DNA from 2 places in the Cellulosimicrobium sp. ES-005 genome. Region 2 is predicted to be linked to the other one. Evidence: riboswitches for the same ligand, from Rfam matches in the RefSeq annotation. Region 2 holds a riboswitch; the other holds the start of a gene.
What was found. A riboswitch is a leader RNA that binds a small molecule or an ion and turns the genes downstream of it on or off. The one in region 2 is predicted to bind thiamine pyrophosphate.

Region 1: another riboswitch for thiamine pyrophosphate. It lies ahead of ABRQ22_RS09345 (ECF transporter S component); the one in region 2 lies ahead of ABRQ22_RS03615 (TenA family protein).

Annotation. Positions count from the first base shown of each region.
Region 1 is NZ_CP159290.1:2,130,819-2,134,213, forward strand. Features, by position in the region: gene ABRQ22_RS09340 (Rv2578c family radical SAM protein) at 1-1,535, opposite strand, end outside; TPP riboswitch at 1,719-1,838, shown strand; gene ABRQ22_RS09345 (ECF transporter S component) at 1,949-2,674, shown strand; gene ABRQ22_RS09350 (ATP-binding cassette domain-containing protein) at 2,688-3,395, shown strand, end outside.
Region 2 is NZ_CP159290.1:828,758-832,152, forward strand. Features, by position in the region: gene ABRQ22_RS03605 (esterase) at 1-588, opposite strand, end outside; gene ABRQ22_RS03610 (VOC family protein) at 585-1,511, opposite strand; TPP riboswitch at 1,600-1,724, shown strand; gene ABRQ22_RS03615 (TenA family protein) at 1,715-2,467, shown strand; gene ABRQ22_RS03620 (helix-turn-helix domain-containing protein) at 2,572-3,060, shown strand; gene ABRQ22_RS03625 (DUF6882 domain-containing protein) at 3,185-3,395, shown strand, end outside.

The DNA of each region.
Region 1 (3,395 bases), 1.3 Mb from region 2:
CTCGGGTAGGCGCCGTCCGTCGGCGGCCCCGGGTCGCGGTGACCGTCCCCGAGACCGCCGAGCTCGCCCCGGCGGTACCGCCCCTCGACGCCCGCGGGACCGCGGTGGCCGGACACCGAGAAGCCGCGCGCCTCGAGCATCGGGCGCACGCGGTCCCACAGCCACGAGCGGTACGCCTTCGAGGCGTACGCGCCACGGGCGTAGACCCGCTCGTAGCCGGGGACGAGCTGCGGGTGCTCCCGCGCGAGCCAACCGAGGTACCACTCGCGCGTCCCGGGCTTGAGGTGCAGCGGCAGCACGGTGACCCCCGTGGCCCCGGCGTCCTTCACGGCGTCGAGCAGGTCTGTCAGCGCGCGCGTGGAGTCGGTGAGCCACGGCAGCACGGGCGCGACCATGACGCCGCACGGCAGGCCCGCCTCGCGGACGGCGCGGATCAGGTCGAGGCGGGCGCGCGGTGAGGGCGTGCCCGGCTCGACGCTCGCCTGGAGCGTCGGGTCCAGCAGCGCGAGCGAGACGCCGATCCCGACCTCGACGCGCGAGGCGGCGTCGGCGAGGAGCGGCAGGTCGCGGCGCAGGAGCGTGCCCTTGGTGAGGACCGACAGGGGCGTGCCGGAGCCCGCGAGCGCGTCGATGATGCCCGGCATGAGGCGGTAGCGCCCCTCGGCCCGCTGGTAGGGGTCCGTGTTCGTGCCGAGCGCGACGGGCTCGCGGCCCCACGACGCGCGGGCGAGCTCGGCGCGCAGCACCTCGTCGACGTTCACCTTGACCACGACCTCGCGGTCGAAGTCGTCGCCCGCGTCGAGGTCGAGGTACTGGTGGGTGGGCCGGGCGAAGCAGTTGTGGCTCACGACCCCGGCGGCGACGAAGTCCCGCGTCCCGGTGGTGATGTCGACGAGCTCGGTCTCCTCCCCCGGCCCGTCGAGCGCCTCGAGCGAGTCGACGCGCAGCGCCTCGTCGCCCGTGACGTCCCGGCCCTCGAGCGCGACCCGGCCGCCCGCGAGCGCGGCCGCCCCCGGGCCGACGAGGACGTCGCCCAGCGCCAGGTGGGCGCGGCGCCCGGCCCCGCCGACGACATGGCGCCAGCCCCGTTCGGTGAGGAACCGGTGGTCACCGCTCGCGACGAGGCGCGTGCCGTCCGCGAGGGTCACGCGGTACGCGCGCTTGCGGGTGGTCCAGCGGTCGAGCACGCGCGTGCGCACGTAGCGCCGGTAGGCGCCGTGCGGCGCGGTCCCCACGATCTCGTCGCCGACCCGCAGCTCGCCGATCGGTCGCTGCGTGCCGTCGGCGAGCAGCACCGGGGTGGACGGCGCGAGGCAGTAGGAGCAGGCGTGGCTGCACCCGCGGTACGGGTTGACCGTCCAGCGGAACGGCATGCGCGACATCGCCGGGACCTTCGACAGCGCGCTCTTGGCCGTCACCTCGTGGAACGTGATGCCCGCGAAGTCGGGCGTGCGCACGCTGCGCACGAGGCCCGCCCGCTCCAGCCCCGGGAGAGCGCCGTCGTCCGCGCCGAGCGCTTGTCCGTCCCACCTCACCCGCACATTCGAACAGGTGTTCGATCTCCAGGTCAAGCCCCGCGGTCCTCCCCGGGGGACGCCTGCTCCGCGTCAGCGGCGACCCGCACCCTGCGCAGGGCCGGTGCACGGGCGGCCCAGGGCCCGTCCCGCGGGCTGAGACGCCGGGATTGTCCGCGTGGCCCCGAGGGCCTAGGGTCGGGCCGAACGCCCCCGGGGAGCGCACGAGCGCTGAGAGTGCAGGCCGGACACCCGTCCCACCTGCAGACCCGTGGAACCTGATCTGGTTCGTACCAGCGAAGGGAGCAGGGCCGACGTCACCGTCCCCTGCGCGCTCGTGCCCGTGCGCCCCGCACGCGGCCGGGCGCGCCGGGCCCGGCGGTGGCGCGCCGTCGTGCACCCCTCGCCCCGGGGGCCCGACGGAGGGAACCCGCATGGCCGAGCCCCGCACCACCCCGCAGCAGGCGACCCCGACCGCCGCCGCACCCACCGACCAGCCGCCCACCGGATCGGCCGGCGTGCCGGCCGACCTGTCGGCCGGCGGGGTGCCCGGTCTCGCGGTCCGCCCGACCGGGCGCCCCGCACGGCGCCGCGGGCTGACGCTCCACGAGACGGTGCTCGTCGCCGTCCTCGGCGTCGTCTTCGGGTTCGTGTACTGGGCGTTCGTCCAGCTCTGGGCCCCGCTCCAGCTCGCGATGGGCCCCCTCGCGGACCTCGCCGCGAACGTCCTCGCGGGCGCGTGGATCGTCGTCGGCCCGCTCGCCACGTACATCGTGCGCAAGCCGGGGGTCGGCATCCTTGCCGAGACCCTCGCCGCGCTCGTCGAGGTCGTCTTCCTCGCGTCCCCCGCGGGGCCGCTGCTGCTCGTCGTGGGCCTGGTCCAGGGCGTCGGCGCCGAGCTGCCGTTCGCGCTCACGCGCTACCGCCGGTTCGGATGGTGGGTCTTCGTCGCGTCGGGCGTGAGCGCGGCCCTCGTCACGTTCGCCTTCAACGCCGTGCGCTTCGGCTGGATCGGTCAGGACTACGCGATGCTCCGGCTCGGGATCCAGGTCGTGTCGTGCGTCGTGCTGTGCGGCCTCGCGGCCCGCCTCCTCGGCGACGCGCTCGCCCGCACGGGCACCCTCGACGCGTTCGCGATCGGCGCGGCCCGCCGTGGGTGAGGCGACCGCGCACGTGGCTGACGTGACCGCGCACGCGCGCGACGCTGTCACCGCCGCCGACGTGACCGTGCACCTCGGGCACCATGGCACCCGGGTGCTCGACGGCGTCGACGTCACCGTCCCGGCCGGGACGAGCCTGCTGGTCCTCGGCCCGTCCGGGTGCGGGAAGTCGACCCTCCTGCGCGCGCTGGTCGGTGTCGTCCCGCACACCCTCCCGGGCGTCGTCCTGGGCGGCCTCCGCGTGACCGGCGCCGACCCGCGCGAGGTGCCACCGCCCGTGCTCGCCGCCCGCGTGGGCCTCGTCCAGCAGCGGCCCGGCGACCAGCTCTGCCTGGCGCGCGTGGACGAGGAGCTGCGGTTCGCGCTCGAGAACCGTGGCGCCGACCCCCGCACCACGGACGCCCGCGCGACCGCGGCGCTCGCCGCCGTCGGCGCCGCGCACCTGCACGACCGCGCGACCCACGCGCTGTCGGGCGGCGAGGCGCAGCGCGTCGCGGTCGCCGCGGCGCTCGTCGCCGAGCCGGAGCTCCTCGTCCTCGACGAGCCCACCGCGCTGCTGGACCCCGCCGCCGCCCACGACGTCGGGGCCCTCGTCGCCGGCCTCGCGCGCCGCCCCGGACCCGACGGCGGCGACGACGCCGCGCCGCGGCACCGCTCGGTCGTGCTCGTCGAGCACCGCCTGGACGACCTGGGCGCGCTGCCGGACGCGACCCTGGTCCTC
Region 2 (3,395 bases):
GCGCGCGTCGATGCCGTGCGCGAGGCCGGGGTAGACGCGCTCGACGAGCGTCGAGCGGCCCGGCAGCCACGCGGCCGTCCGCTCGATCGCGTGCGGCGCGATGACGCGGTCCTCGGCCCCGCGGCCCCAGAACACGGGCGGCCGGGACGCGGCGAGCGCGGCGTCCGCGGGCTGCTCCGCGGCCTGGACGAACCCGCCGAGGACGACGGTCGCCGCCACGCGCTCGGGGCGCGTGCGCAGGAGCTGGGACGCCATGAGCCCGCCCTGGGAGAACCCGACGGGGACGACCGGCCGGTCAGGGCCGAGCTCGGCGTCGACCCACGCCCAGACGGCCTCGGTCGCGCGCGCCACGGGCGCCGGGTCGGGGTCGCCCGGCGTGACGATCGGGAACCACGCGAAGCCGCCGTGGGGGAGAGGGAGCGGGGCGCGCAGCGAGACCCACGGCGCGCCCAGGTGCGGGCCGAGGCCCGCAAGGTCGTGCTCGTGCGAGCCGTACCCGTGCAGCAGCACGACGACGGGCCCCGCGGCGGGCTGTCCTGCCAGGCCCGGGTCGGGGCGGACGGCGACGAGCGCGGTGGGCGCGCTCATCGCGCCAGGAGCTCGTCGGTCGTCGTGCCGGGCACGGCCAGCGTGACCCGCGTGCCCCACGGGTCGTGCACGACGACGGAGCGGCCGTCGTCGGCGTGCTGCAGGCCGCGGGCCCGCAGGCGGGCGACGAGCGCGTCGAGGTCGTCGCGACCGGGGACGGTGACCGCGACGTCCCCGAGCCCCAGGCTCGCGGCGCGCGGGCCGGCGCCGGCGCTGTTCCAGACGTTCATCGCGACGTGGTGGTGGTACCCGCCGGCGGACGCGAACAGGGCGCCGCTGTACTCGGTGACCGTGGCCTCGAACCCGACGGCGTCGACGTAGAAGTCGCGCGCGGTCGCGATGTCGCCGACCTGGAGATGGACGTGCCCCACCCGCCCGGCGAGCGCGGGCCCGGCGTCGAACGTCTCCTGGTCGAGGTGCGTGCGCAGGTACGCGTTCGGGTCCAGGTACTCGGTCGCCATGACGATCTGGCCGCGCTCGCGCACCCACGTCTCGCGGGGGCGGTCGGTGTACAGCTCGACCCCGTTCCCCTCGGGGTCGGTGAAGTAGAACGCCTCGCTGACGAGGTGGTCGCTCGACCCGACGAACGCCCCCCGACGGTCCTGCGCGGCCCGGTAGACGGTCGCGGCGAGGCTCGCGGCGTCGTCGAACAGGAACGCGGTGTGGAACAGGCCGGCCTGACGCCGGTCGACGGCGGGCAGGCCGGGCGTGTGCACGAGGCGCAGCATGGGCGTCGTGCCGCGGCCGAGGACGCGGTGCACCTCGGTGCCGCGCGAGCGCTCCTCGAGCGGGGCCAGCGCGAACGCGCCCGTGTAGTAGGACGTCATCTGCTCGAGGTCGCCGACGCGCAGCGTGACGGCGTCCATGCTCGTGGACGGGGACAGGAGGCGGTCGGTCGGCGCGCCCGGGGTGCTCGTGGTCATGTCTGCTCCAACTGTTGTCGCTACAACTATATTCCACCACGCCGCCGGACGATCCCGACACGCGGGGCGCTTCCTTGCTAGGGTCGCCGCGAACCACGCGGGGCGTCCCGCCCGGGTGACCGGGCCGAGGGACTGAGACGAGCGGTACGGCCGCCCGGACCCGTCGAACCTGATCTCGCTAGCACGAGCGGAGGAACGTGGGCATGACGACGCCTGCTGCCATCACCCTGAACCCTGTCCTCGCGGACGACCCGACCGCGCTCGTCCGGCCGGGGGAGACCGGCTTCACGGTCGACCTCGCGCGCCGGTACGCGCACCTCTTCGACGAGTTCTACGACCACCCGTTCCTCGCCGGGCTGCGCGACGGGTCGGTCGAGCCGGACGCGGTGCGGCACTACGTCGGCCAGGACCACCAGTACCTCACGGCGTACCTGCGCTGCTACGGGCTCGGCATGGCGCTCGCGCCGGACCGCGAGTGGGCCGCGTACTTCCACGAGAAGGCCGGGTTCCTGCTCGACGACGAGTCGCACGCCCACCACGCGATGTGCGACTTCCTCGGCGTGGCCTACGAGGACGCGCAGACGAACCGCCTCGCCCCGAGCGCGCAGGCGTACGTCGACCACATGCTCGCCGCGGGCCGCGACTCGCTCGGCGTGCTGCTCGCCGCCCTCCTGCCGTGCCCGTGGACCTACATCTGGTCGGCGCGGCGGTTCTGGCTCGCCGAGCGCGAGACGACGCCCGGCGCGATCGGGGACGACCACCCGCTCGCGGGCTGGTGGGAGTTCTACGCTGCCGAGCGCACCGAGGGGGTCCTGGCCGACCTGCGCGAGCGGCTCGACGCGCTCGCCGCCGACGCGGGCGAGGCGGAGCGCGCCCGCATGGAGCGCGCGTTCGAGCTGAGCTGCCGCCACGAGATCCGGTTCTGGCAGATGGCGCGGTCGCTCGAGCGGTGGTGACGTCCCTCCCGGACCGGTGAGCGCCCGACGTCGGGCCTTACGCCAGGAGCAGATCCTCGCCCGGGTGCCTCGGCACCCGGGCGGGGCGCGGGTAGCGTGACCGCATGGACGCGACGAGCGCGGTGCCGAACGCAGGGCCGAGCGGAGTGCCGAGCGGAGTGCCGGCGAGCCCCCGGCCCCGGGAGGGCGGTCGGCCGGAGCCGCTCCTGCGCCACGTGATCGGCGGCATCCTCCGACGGGCCCGGCTCGCGCAGGGTCGGACGCTCGTCGACGTCGCGGCTGCCGCACGGGTCTCGACCGCTTACCTTTCCGAGGTGGAGCGCGGCCGCAAGGAGGCGTCGTCCGAGGTCCTGGCCGCCGTCTGCGGCGCCCTCGGCCTGCGCCTCGTGGACCTCGTGGCTCGCACGGGGGAGGAGCTGCGCCCGCTCGCCCCCGTGCGCGTGCTCTCCTCCGTCCGGGAGCGCGGTGCGCTCTCCGCGCCGCGGGACCCCGCACCCGCCGGCGAACCCGTGCGCGACCTCCCGGTCGCGCGCACGACGCTCGCGGCGCGGGCGACCGTGCGCACCGCCGACGTGCTGCTCCTCGCGGCCTGACTCCCGCGGGGCCGGCCGCACCGGCTGACGCGCGGCCGGCACGGGGCCCGCACCTGGCCGGCTCCTGGTCGGCACCGCGTGTCGCGCCCCGGCGCGGCGCGGCGGGCGCCGCTACCGTCGAGGGATGACGGAGCCGCAGACCGCGCACGGCACGGCAGAGCAGACCGCCCCGGCCCTCCAGGAGCTCGTCGACGACGCCGCGTTCCTCTCGCACGAGCACCAGCTCCACCTCGTCGACCGCCACGGCGACGACGCGTGGGGCGCCGAGATGGCCACGGGGACGTTCACCTTCACCGCACCGGACGGCGGGACGACGACGTGCCGGCTCCAGTTCC